3 regions of the Companilactobacillus sp. HBUAS56275 genome follow, and region 2 is predicted to be linked to each of the others. Evidence: predicted binding sites of a transcription regulator. Region 2 holds the regulator's gene; each other region holds the start of a gene.

The links. Region 2 encodes Rex, which represses fermentation and respiration genes when NADH is low (regulators of the CRP and FNR family bind a similar motif). Its sites were predicted from a motif close to TTGTGAANTANTTCACAA; they were not measured.
Region 1: the regulator Rex is predicted to act here: its motif matches at 2,546-2,563, upstream of U8526_RS00420 (GntP family permease).
Region 3: the regulator Rex is predicted to act here: its motif matches at 2,079-2,096, upstream of ald (alanine dehydrogenase).

Annotation. Positions count from the first base shown of each region.
Region 1 is NZ_JAYKKK010000001.1:85,287-89,570, forward strand. Features, by position in the region: gene U8526_RS00405 (HAD family hydrolase) at 1-419, opposite strand, end outside; gene U8526_RS00410 (alpha/beta hydrolase) at 490-1,215, opposite strand; gene U8526_RS00415 (CdaR family transcriptional regulator) at 1,281-2,339, opposite strand; gene U8526_RS00420 (GntP family permease) at 2,594-3,877, shown strand; gene U8526_RS00425 (glycerate kinase family protein) at 3,891-4,284, shown strand, end outside.
Region 2 is NZ_JAYKKK010000006.1:80,506-84,789, forward strand. Features, by position in the region: gene U8526_RS11485 (ABC-F family ATP-binding cassette domain-containing protein) at 1-1,786, opposite strand, end outside; gene U8526_RS11490 (redox-sensing transcriptional repressor Rex) at 1,923-2,573, shown strand; gene manA (mannose-6-phosphate isomerase, class I) at 2,593-3,561, shown strand; gene U8526_RS11500 (cation:dicarboxylate symporter family transporter) at 3,798-4,284, shown strand, end outside.
Region 3 is NZ_JAYKKK010000003.1:183,272-187,555, reverse strand. Features, by position in the region: gene U8526_RS07375 (glycoside hydrolase family 73 protein) at 316-1,323, shown strand; gene ald (alanine dehydrogenase) at 2,113-3,237, shown strand; gene brnQ (branched-chain amino acid transport system II carrier protein) at 3,382-4,284, shown strand, end outside.

The DNA.
Region 1 (4,284 bases), on a different contig from region 2:
GCTGTCCAGATGTCAAAAGGTACTTCGAGTTTTTGAACGTTTTTATCGATGATGTCCCATGAGGAATTGGACATGATAATAAGATGGTAATCACGCTTAACCAGTGTTTTTAGTGTCTTAATTGTTTCTGGAAAGGGAACTAAATTTTGATGAGCAATCATCACATCAACAAAATATTTTTCGAATTGATGTTTTAAACCAAATTGATAATCTAAATGAATCAAATTATTACGAATGAGTAGATCATAATCCAAATAGGGATGTACATTGTTGGAATCATTTTGATAAGTTTCAAAACGTTGTCGGGCAATTGAGGGGTCAACCCCAACTTGAAGAGCTATTTTTTCGATCTCGTCGTAAGTGTTATTTTCTTGAAGCAAAGTGCCATAACAATCAAAAGTAAGATATTTTTCAGACATGATAGAAGACTTCTTCCATAAAAAGATTTCATATCCATAATATCATTATATAAATATATTTATATGAAAGCTATGATAACCAATCAAAAATATTCTGGATGTTGCTGCTCCAAACTTTCCAAGAATGGTCTCCTTCAACTGGCATCCAAGTGTAATGATCTTTAGCGTGAATCGTTAAGAAATTCTTGAACATAACGTTGTCTTCATGCATAAAATCAATATCACCACAGAGTGTTAAGATAGGTAACTTTGGTTGGCGATTGTTATAAATATTGATCAGTTGATTTTTGGCTATCTCTTCAGGACTGTCAAAAATAGCGTTGAAGGTATCTTTAGACATGGGGCATTTAGGATTGTCTCGGAAATGTTCGATATCGGTAATGGGTGATAAAGCAGCTACTTTACCGAATTTATCGGGATTTTTAAAAGCAAATTTTAAGGCGCCGTAGCCACCCATACTTGAACCGACGATATAGTTTTTGGCCGGATCTTTAGAGATCGGTAATAGGTTTTGCATTTTAGGAATAAATTCATCTATGAAAAAAGAGTAATAAGGAATGAATTTAGAATCAGAATAAAATGAATTTAGACCGTCAGGCATGATAATTGCCATGTTATATTTACGAGCGATTTCTTCGATATAAACATGCTTACCCCAAGCAGTATTGTCACCAGTATATCCATGCAACAACCACACAGTCGTGTAATTATCTTCATTAGTATCAGGAATGACGACGGAAGTTTTGAAATAAGTGTGTAAATAATTTGTACGATAATTAAGATTCATTAATACCATTATTAGACCTCTTTAGATTAATTATTAGTCTTCGTGAAAATGGTAAACATAATGTCAATAAAAGTCTAGTTAGACGGTAACCATTTATTTTCGTAAAGATATTTTTTGAAGTGCAAATAGTTAGTATATAGCTCTAACATATCCGTAATATCATGCAAGTCGAGGTTAAAGTAGTCAGAAATTTTGTTCAGACGGTAGTTGGTAGTATTTCGATGTATATTTAATCTGGTGGAGGTGTCGGTTACGTTACCATTCGACTTGAAGTAACAATCGAGTGTGTCGATCAATTCCTTACCGGCTCTAGTTTTGAGTAAACCCTTAAAGGTGTTGATATATTTGTCCGAATAAAGATGGCTTTGCAACAATTGGTTGAGGAAAGTGATTTGTTGATAGTAATAAACATTAGTCAACTGCAATTCGTGAACTACTTTGATAGTATCGATGGCCTGTTGAACAGCCTTCTTTAAATTGGCACTTTGATTACTAATACCAATCACAATTTTGTTTAGACGACTGTACTCTAGATACTTTTCTAAGTTGTCAGTGTTTCTAGTAATAATTAACTGTTGATGTGGTGTTTTGCTAAAGTAGAAATCACCCTCTAAAATAGTAGGCTGGTTATCGGTTTCTAAAATGAGAGCATAACGTTTTAATTCAAGATTAATATTTAGAGCCTGAGCGCGTGATTTCAATTCGAAGTTTTCAGAAATATTGTCAATTGTCGTCCATTGATAGAGAAAGTGATTTAAAGATTCTTTACGTTGATTTTCAGCCTTGGAACTGTTGATCTGTGTGATTAACAGTTCAGTCGAAACTTTAAGTAGTGAAGCCAAGGGGGTGACTTTTTCAGGGTCACCAGTAATACCGATAACACCGATAGTTTTGCCTTGGAATTCAACGGGGATATTAACGCCCGGCTGACCAAATTTACCAAAAGATTCGATCATCGGTTTAGTTTTACCGCTTTCTATGGTTTCGATAGCACCAATATGTAAAGTATTGATTCGATCTTTATTGCCACTAGCAATGATGTAGCCTTTTTCGTTCATCATATTGATATTATAGGGGATGTAATCCATCATTTTATCAACAATAGATTGTGCTAATTTAGGGTCTAATTTCATAATTTTTTCCTTGTTAAAGATCAAGCAAAGTTATGCAAAAGCTTGAATCTGTTATTTGTGCATATAAATATTTTACATTATTTTAAAATTTAAAAACATTGATTTATCAATAAAATTCATTATTTTTTAAAGTATCACCCAATTATTTTTGTGCAAATGTACATTGATTTAGTGATTTCATCACGGTATTATACAAAAGTTAATAATTGTTCAATATTTAACAATTACCGTGTTTTTGAGGAGGAAGTTTTAAAATGGTTATTGCTTGGTGGGCAGCCTTATTAGGTTTGCTTTTAGCAATTGGATTGATTTTATTCAGAGTTAATCCTATTTATGCATTAATTTTTGGCGCAATCGTTGGTTGTTTAATTGGGGGAATGAACCTTTCGCAAACGACAGACGTGATCGTTAAAGGTAGTTCTGGCGTTATGGGTACAATTATCCGTGTGATTGCGGCTGGTGTTTTAGCTGGAGTCATGATGGAATCAGGTGCAGCCAACGTGATCGCATCTAATATTGTTAATCGTTTTAATGATAAGTTAGCGATTTTAGCTCTAGCGTTATCGACGATGGTTCTAACAGGTGTGGGGATATTCATTCCTGTGGCAGTTTTGATCGTGGCACCAATTGCTCTAGAGGTAGGGCAAAAGATGCACTACAGTAAGCTCTCATTATTGGTAGCTCTTTCTGGTGGTGGTAAAGCGGGAAATATTATTTCGCCTAATCCAAATACAATTGCAGCTGCAAAAGGTTTCAATGTTGAACTTTCACAAGTTATGATTGCTGACTTTGTACCAGCAGTCGTAGGTCTTATTGTGACAGTACTTTTAGCTACCTTGATCAAAAATAAAGGATCTTTTGTACCAGCTGATCGTAAGTTTGAAGCCAAAGAGGAAAAAGACTTACCAAGTTTAAAGGCAGCCATTGTGACACCTTTAGTGGCGGTCGTCCTCTTATTGATCACTCCTGTAGGTGATATTTTGGGAATCAAAGCCTTAGCATCATTTAATTTGGATGCAATGTATATTTTACCGATTGCTGGTTTAATTGGAACTTTGGCAATGGGACAACGTAAAAAGTTTTTGAAATATATGACTGGTGGATTAGCACGTATGACCGATGTGGTACTGATTTTGATTGGTGCTGGTGCAATTGCTGGTTTAGTTTCAGCATCTGACTTGCCCCAGAAGGTAGTTGAGATAGTAAAAGTTTCCGGAATCTCTGGAACGTTCTTGGCACCAATTGCCGGTATCTTGATGGCAGCAGCAACGGCATCAACATCAACTGGTGTTATCTTAGCTTCAAATTCATTCAGTAAGTCAATCATGTCATTTGGTATCTCCGGTACTGGCGCTGCAGCAATGGTTCATACCGGAGCCACAGTTATCGATCAATTGCCACATGGTAACTATTTCCACGTGACAGCCAAAGCTGTTGACATGCACTTTAAGGAAAGAATGAGCGTTGTCTTCTGGGAAATGCTCGTTGGACTTTCAATGACGATTGTAGCAACATTAATGTATGGAAATCTGTTCTAGAGGTGGATTATAAATGAAAATAGTTTTGGCTCCAGATTCATATAAAAATTCATTAACAGCTAAGGAAGTTGCTCAAGCAATGCACAAAGGCTTTGCTAAAGTTTATCCAGAAGCCGAGTTTGTCAATGTACCAATGGCCGATGGTGGTGAAGGAACAGTTCAATCATTAGTCGATGCTAAAAATGGTCAAATTATAACTGAGGAAGTTGTTAATCCTTTAGGCCATAAGACAACAGCTCACTACGGTTTGATCGATGATGGCAAGGTGGCTGTTATTGAGATGGCAGAAGCTAGCGGGATTCAATACATCAATCAATTTACGCAAAATCCATATATCACAACAACTTTTGGAACTGGTGAGTTGATCAAGTCAGCCATTCAAAAGGGCGCTAAGACGATTATCATTG
Region 2 (4,284 bases):
TCTCATCTTTTGTCATTTCTTTTTGAATGGCGGCATTCTTCTCTTCTAATTCAGCAATTTGTGCTTCTAAATCTTCAACCTGACGACGAAGTTTACGTTCTTGCTTTTGTTGTTCCTTAGATTGTTGATACTGAACTTTCTTTTCACTGACATTTGAAGTCTTTTCTGTTTCTTCAGTTGGTTGGTCAGTCGTTTTTTCTACGTAGTAGTCGTAATCGCCAAGATAGATCTTGCTACCGTGTTCACCGATGTCAACAATTCGATCAGCTAAAGTATTCAAAAGGTATCGATCATGGGAAACGAAGAGAACTGTTCCTTCAAAATTCTTCAGAGCATCTTCAAGAACTTCCTTACTATCGATGTCCAAATGGTTAGTTGGCTCATCCATGATTAGAAAGTTGTCGTGTTCCATAGCTAGTTTCGTCAAAGTTAAACGAGCTTTTTCACCACCGGATAATCCTGCGACGGGTTTAAGAACATCATCGCCACTGAAAAGGAAGGCTCCCAGCATGTTGCGGATAACTTGTTCATCCAAACGAGGGTAGATATCCCAAATTTCGTGAAGGACATCCTTTTTAGGATCAAGATTCTTAAGATTCTGATCGTAGTAACCAACTTGAACGTTAGCACCAAATTGAGTTGTTCCTTTGATCATAGGAATTTGACCCAGAATCGACTTTAAGAAAGTAGACTTACCGATACCATTGGGACCAATGATACCAACACGTTCACCTTTTTTGACATCAAGATTGATTGGTTCAGACATGATCTGATCATCGTAACCAATCGCTGCATCTTTGACGAGCAAGACATCATTTCCACTTTCCTTATCAATCTGGAAACTAAAATGAACCGAGCCTTGATCACTATCGGGACGATCTAGGACATCCATATGTTCCAGTTTCTTACGACGACTTTGGGCCATCTTAGTAGTAGAAGCACGGACAATATTCTTTTGAATGTATTCCTCAGTTTTCTTGATTTCAGCTTGTTGTTCTTCGTAATGTTTCCAGGCAACTTCTTGATTCTTTTTCTTTTCTTGTAAGTAGAAAGTATAGTTACCAGAATAATGTGTTGAAGAGTGATGATTTATTTCAACGATTTCAGTTACGACCTTGTCTAAGAAATACTGATCATGGGAGACAATGACTAAAGCACCACGATAATTCTTGAGGTAGCCTTCAAGCCATTCAACGGTATTAATGTCCAAATGGTTAGTTGGTTCATCCAAAAGCAAAATATCATGATGTTCTAGTAACATTTTAGCCATAGCTAGACGAGAACGTTCACCACCAGAGAGGGTTGAAATTTGAGCTTGCCAAACATCCTCATCGAAGCCAAATCCCTTGAGGACACTGCGAATCTCTGATTGATAGCCGTAACCATTTTCTCGACGAAAAATATTTTGCAATTGATCGTATTGTTTTAAAATTTCGTCATAGTCTTGAACATTAGGATTAGCAAGTTTTTCTTCCAGAGCATGCATCTTTTTTTCTTGCTCTTTTAGATAGTCGAAAACTTGTTCCATTTCGTCGAAAATTTTATTTTCACTGTTTAAACCGGAATCCTGAGCTAGATAACCGATATTTGTGTCTTTCTTGAGAGCAATATTTCCACTGTTGTAACTTTCTTGGTCGGAAATAATTTTGAGCATAGTTGACTTGCCGACACCATTACGGCCGACTAGACCAATCCTGCTATTATCCTGTACTTCAAAGCTGACATTAGAGAATAGCCTTTTAGTACCAAAATTCTTTGTTATGTTTTGTGCTTGTAATAAAATCAATTTTGAACTCCTTTATATATTCACAATTTTATCATTATTCAATAAATTATGTCTTTATAGGTTTAACGTGTTGCGTTTTTGTCGATTTTTATTTACTATAAATGTTAGTGAAATGACACACATATGGTGGTAAATTATGACAAAAACAACAGTTCCAAACGCAACAATAAAGCGTTTACCAATTTATTATCGGTATTTTCAATTTTTAAAAGATGAAGGTACAAAAAAAATCTCTTCTGGAGAATTATCAGAAGGGGTCAAGATAGATAGTGCTACAATAAGACGTGACTTCTCATATCTAGGAGCACTTGGAAAACGTGGCTATGGCTACGATGTAGACGATTTAGTAGCTTTCTTTAAGAAGCTCTTGAATCAAGACAAGCGTACTAACGTAGCCTTAGTAGGTGTTGGTAATTTAGGTAACGCCTTACTAAATTATAACTTTTCTCGGACTAATAATGTTCGAATTGCGGCAGCTTTTGATATTAATAAGGAAATTGTCGGTACAGTTAAGAGTGGAGTGCCTGTTTATGACATCTCCGAATTGAAGGAACAACTTCATTTGCAACAGATCGATGTCTGCATTTTGACAGTTTCTTCAAATGCGGCTCAAACGACAGCTGACTTATTAGCCGATGCCGGAGTTAGAGGTATTTTAAACTTCACACCGGTAATCATTAACGTTCCAAGCAGTATCCGCGTTCATTATGTCGATTTGGCTAATGAATTGCAGACACTAATTTTCTTCTTAGATCGTGATAAGTCATTGAAAGAAGAGCAAGAATAATTTTTTGGGGGAAAGTATTATGAGTGAACCATTGTTCTTAAAGCCTGTATTCCACGAAAAGATCTGGGGTGGAAGAAAGCTAGAAACTAAGTTTGGTTACAAGATTCCAGATGGAACTATTGGTGAATGCTGGGCTATTTCAGGTCATCCACATGGTAGATCACAAGTTGAAAATGGTGAATTTGCTGGTCAATATGTTGATGATCTTTGGAAGAATCACAGTGAATTATTTGGCAATCCTAAGGGTAAAGTATTCCCACTTCTAACAAAGATTTTGGATGCTGAAGCTAGTTTATCAGTTCAAGTTCATCCCGATAATGAGTATGCTGCAAAGCATGAACATGAATTAGGTAAGACTGAATGCTGGTACATCATCGATGCTGAACCAGGTTCATACTTGATTTATGGTCACAATGCCAAGAATAAAGCTGAACTTGATGAAATGATCGAATCAGGCGACTGGGACCATCTATTGAGAAAGGTTCCAGTTAAGACTGGTGATTTTTACTATGTACCAAGTGGTACCGTTCATGCTTTGAACAAGGGTATCATGGCCTTAGAGACACAACAAAGTAGTGATACAACATATCGTTTGTATGATTATGACCGTGTTGAAAAGTCTACTGGTAAGAAACGTGATCTTCACATCAAACAATCTGAGGATACAATTACGGTTCCTCATAAAGATCCACAATTAAATATTGAATCAAAAGAAGAGGGCAAGAACAAGTTTACAACATTTGTTCAACCACCCGTTTCACCATTCTTCTCAGTTTATCACTGGGAAATTAAAGAACCAGTTGAACTCCATCATCAAATCGGTAAGTATACTTTGATCTCTGTAATCAATGGTCAAGGTAAGATTACCGTTGATGGAAAAGACTATGATTTGGAAAAGGGTATCCATTTGATCGTTCCAGCAACTGTTGATGCTTGGACACTTTCTGGTGATTTGGATATTATCGCTTCTGAATCAGGTGAAAATTAGATAAAAATTAAGATATGCTAAAAAGATGCAGAATGTCGATTTGAGAAAACCGGATGTTCTGCTTTTTTTATTGGTGAAATTAAGCAAAACAAGAACGATTTAAGCACAGCCTAGCAATTTTGTTCGTATAAATGATATGAATGAAAAATATTTTAATCTGAAACCGTTATCAATTTCATTTTTTACAAAAAGTCTTCTATAATTAAAACTATGTTGATTTCAAAGGGGACTTTAAAGTGCAAAAGCAACGATTTTTTCGAGTCAGCTTAGGTTGGCAAATTATTATTGGTTTGGTTCTAGGAATTGTTCTAGGACAAATTTTTTACCAGAATAAAGCTGCTATTCAAGTGATGCAGAACATTGGGACAATGTTTATCTCAATGATTCAGATGATTGTTTTACCAATTGTTATCTCTTGTTTGACAGTCGGTATCGCCAATATGGGTGATATTAAGAAATTAGGTCGAATCGGATTAAAGACTTTAATTTATTTTGAAATAATGACAACATTAGCGATTATTATTGGTATTATCGTTGCTAATGTTACACATCCCGGTACCTTTATTGATGTACATAGTCTAAAAGGTTCGGATATTAGTCAATATACAGCTACGGCTAAAACAGCCAAACATTCGGGTATTTGGTCAATCTTGATGAGTATCATCCCAACCAATATCTTCGAATCGTTGGGTAAAGGGGATATGTTACCAATTATCTTCTTCT
Region 3 (4,284 bases), on a different contig from region 2:
AAAGCCTGGATAGCGTACAAACAGGGGATTACTCTCGTTATTTTTTTAAAAATTAATTTGGCTACCAATGAGTTTATTCAATTGAACATTTCATTTTTATGGAATTTGTTATCCAATTTCTTTTGGAAAAGATGTAATTGGTTTATTTGGCATAAAGAAGTCTTAAATTTCTTAAGATTTTCTTAATGTCAAGTGACAAAAAATTACAATTTATTTTCGAATGTTTAATTCTTGTTACAAAATCCGGGTTTTATTGAAACTAATTTTTGTAAATAGTAGTCTATAACTAGATTATTTATTAAGGGGAAACATTCTATGTCTAAAAAAAATCTAATTACAAGTGCCTTGGTACTTGGAACATTGGCTGCAACCGCTACACCTTCTGTAGTTTCAGCTGCTACAACCGATGCGGATTCTACAGCATCTGACACAAATACAGAACAAGTAAATAACAAATCACAAGATAATAAAGAAAACGTCATTGCTGGCGCTGACGTAAAAAAAGCTGATACAACTGTTGCTAACTCATCAATTGTGCAAGCTGCTAGTGAATCACCATATGCAGCAGCACGAGCAACTGCAATTGTACAAGCTGCTTCAGGTTTATCATCTTCACAACAACAAGCTTTCTTAAATGAAGCTGTTCCAATGGCTCAAAAAGCTGCTGCAAAGTATAACCTTTATACATCAGTAATGTTGGCACAAGCTATTCTAGAAAGTGGTTGGGGAGCTTCAACATTAGCTACTCAAGGTCATAACTTGTTTGGTATTAAGGGTGACTATAACGGCGCTTATGTAACAATGCCTACATCTGAATACAGTGTTTCAAAGGGTTGGTATACAATCTATGCTAACTTCAGAAAATATCCTAGTTACTATGAATCATTCTTAGACAATGGTGACAAACTTCGTAATGGTGTTTCATGGAACTCAAGTTATTACAAGGGTACATGGAAAGAAAATACAAGTTCATACAAAGATGCTACTGCATGGCTACAAGGTAGATATGCAACAGCTCCTAACTATGCATCTTCATTGAATAACATCATTGCAACTTACAACTTGACTAAGTATGATGGTTCTGCTGAAACAAACAGTGGTTCACAAAGTGATCAAAAGGGTGTTATTACTGTTAAGAATAGTGCCAGTCCTTATGTAAGATTACTTGCTTTACAAAGTGATGGTACATTCTCACTAATTACTAATCGTGCTTTGGGTAACAACACACCATGGCAAACAGATCAAACTAAAGTTCTTAATGGTCACACATATTATCGTGTTGCTACTAACGAATGGGTACAAGACACATACGTTGTTAAATAGATTTTTATTTTATAATTTCGGACATCCTTTTATGAGGGTGTCTTTTTTATTGGATGGATGGTGGGTGATGGATGTGCTTAAGGTGCCGTCCTCCACAACAAGAAAATTTGGCCGGAACGCCATGGGCACGACTTTAAGCTAATAATTTTGCACTTGGTGCAAAATCATGGATCTTAGAGTTCGGCCTTTACCTAGGCAATAAATTGCCAAGGTAAATTTCATGGCTGGGCCAATTTTCTTGTTGCTCCGGACTAAATCCAGCTTTGTTTTTTAGTTTGAGAAAAATGTTTGATTCATTATCTTTCCATTTGAAAATGGTTGTAATATCGTCAATGTCCATTTATTTCAGACCAATAAATATTTTTCCATCTTTCAAAATTATCAGTGATAAAGAGAAGCATCCATACTCATCAATATAATATTGGTTATGTCGACATTCCTTTTTGATTCAAAAGTAATTTTTAAACAGAAAAGATACTGGATTAAATACTTTTCAAGTCATACAACAGAAGAACTCTTTAGTCCGGAGCAAAAACTGGGAATGCGTTCAGCTATGAAATTATTGTTATCGGCTTTGCCGATTACAATAAGGCCGACTTTTGAAATCCATTATTTTGCACGAAGTGTAAAATAATTAGTTCAAAATCGCGCCCATAGCGTTCCAACAGCATTCCCAGTTTTTGTGGAGGACGGCAATTTTACACTATCCCAGCTTTCTTTGTGGAAAAGTTGTTTATATGATATGGTATATTATATTGATAATTATTTCACAAAAAGGAGGCTATTTTTATGCAAATTGGTATACCTAGAGAACTAAAGAATCGAGAGGAACGTGTGGGTGCTGATCCCAATGGAGTTTCTGAATTAGTTAATTCCGGTCACACGGTTATTGTTGAAGAGGACGCGGGACTGGGCTCGGGTTACACCAATCAGCAGTATATTAATGCAGGGGCACAAATTGGTGCAGTTGGAGACGTTTGGAATTCAGAAATGATCATTAAAGTTAAGGAACCGATTGAATCTGAATATCAATACTTTAAACCGGATCAAATAATTTATACGTATTTACATTTAGCCGCAAATGAGAGATTAACAGCTGAATTATTAAAGAAAAATGTTACTGGAGTTGCCTACGAGACTATGGTTGGACCCAAAGGTGATTTGCCATTACTATTTCCAATGAGTGAAATTGCTGGTCGAATGGCAGTACAAGTGGGAGCTCACTTTTTGGAAGAACCACATCAGGGTAAGGGATTACTTTTAAGTGGTGTTCCGGGTGTTAGAAAGGGTAAGGTCACTATTATCGGTGGTGGTACGGTAGGTATGAACGCCGCACAGATTGCTATCGGTATGGGCGCTGACGTTACGATTTTAGATATTAATGCCAATCGTTTAGCTGAGTTAGAAAGAATTTTTAATGGTAAGATTCATACCTTGATGTCGAACCAACAGAATATTGCTAAAAGTGTTAAGGAAGCTGATTTAGTGGTGGGAGCGGTACTTATTCCTGGTGCGGTCACTCCTAAATTGGTTACTGAGGACATGATAAAATCGATGGAACCGGGATCGGTTGTTGTTGATATTCCGATTGATCAGGGTGGATTGTTTGAAACTAGTATTAAAGCAACGACCCATGATGATCCGGTATATCTATCTTATGGCGTGGTTCACTACACGGTTGCTAATATTCCCGGTGCAGTACCACGAACAGCTACTGAAGCGTTATCCAGTCAAACGATGCCGTACGCAGTCAAGATTGCTAATGAAGGAATCGTAAACGCCTGTGCTAACAAGACAATTGCTACAGGAGTTAATACTTATCATGGTTCATTAACTGAAGCAGCGGTTGCCGACAGTTTGAAAATGCCATTTGCTGATTTAAGAGAAATATTATTAAAACCAGAGTTTAGTTAGTCAAAATTTAATCACTTCATGATTGTGGGAGGTTGTCCCAACAATTGTGAAGTGATTTTTTTTGCCAAAATTGATATTATTTATTGTGCCAAAAGGCCGATTTTATTATGATATTTAGATGAGTTTAATTAAGAGAGTGATTTGATGAAAACAAAATTAACTTGGAGAAATTTATTCTTCATTGGTTCAATGTTATTTGGACTGTTCTTTGGAGCTGGAAATCTGATTTTTCCAGTTTTTCTAGGCCAGCAAGCCGGGAGCAATGTTGGCTGGGCTATTATTGGCCTTTTGATCACAGGAGTGGGGTTACCGCTTTTAGGTGTTGCTAGTATGGGGATTACAGCCAGTAACAGTGTCTTTGATTTAGCAGGTAAAGTTAATCGGCCGTTTGCTTATATTTTTACAATTTTACTTTATATAACTATGGGACCGTTATTTGCGATTCCACGGTTGGCGACGATTTCATTTCAATTAGGAATTGCACCATTTGTTGATAAGGATCATCAGAGTTTAGTGTTGTTGATCTTTTCAGCAATATTCTTTGGAGTAACTTGGCTGTTGGCACGAAAACCTAGTAAGTTGATGACTTATGTCGGTAAGTGGTTAACACCAATTTTTCTAGTGTTATTAGGGATCTTGATCGTAACAGCGTTCGTAAAACCGATGGGAAATTTACATGCGATTCCTCAAAATGAGTACGCAGTAAGTCCAGTTCTGACAGGATTCACTGAAGGATACAATACGATGGATGCTTTGGCTTCGTTAGCTTTTGGAGTTGTGGTAATTGATACGATCAAGTCGCTTGGAATTACACATCCTGGACAAATTGCTAAAGATACAATCAAATCAGGTTTGATCAGTGTTGTGATCATGGGTGTAATCTATGGATTCTTAGCTTTGATTGGAACGATGAGTGTAGCTAAATTGCCATTGGCTTCTAATGGAGGCGTAACTCTGGCACAAGTCTTCAATTATTACTTCGGTTCTTTTGGTAGTTTGTTGTTGGCCTTAATTGCCATTATTGCATGTTTGAAAACCTCAATTGGA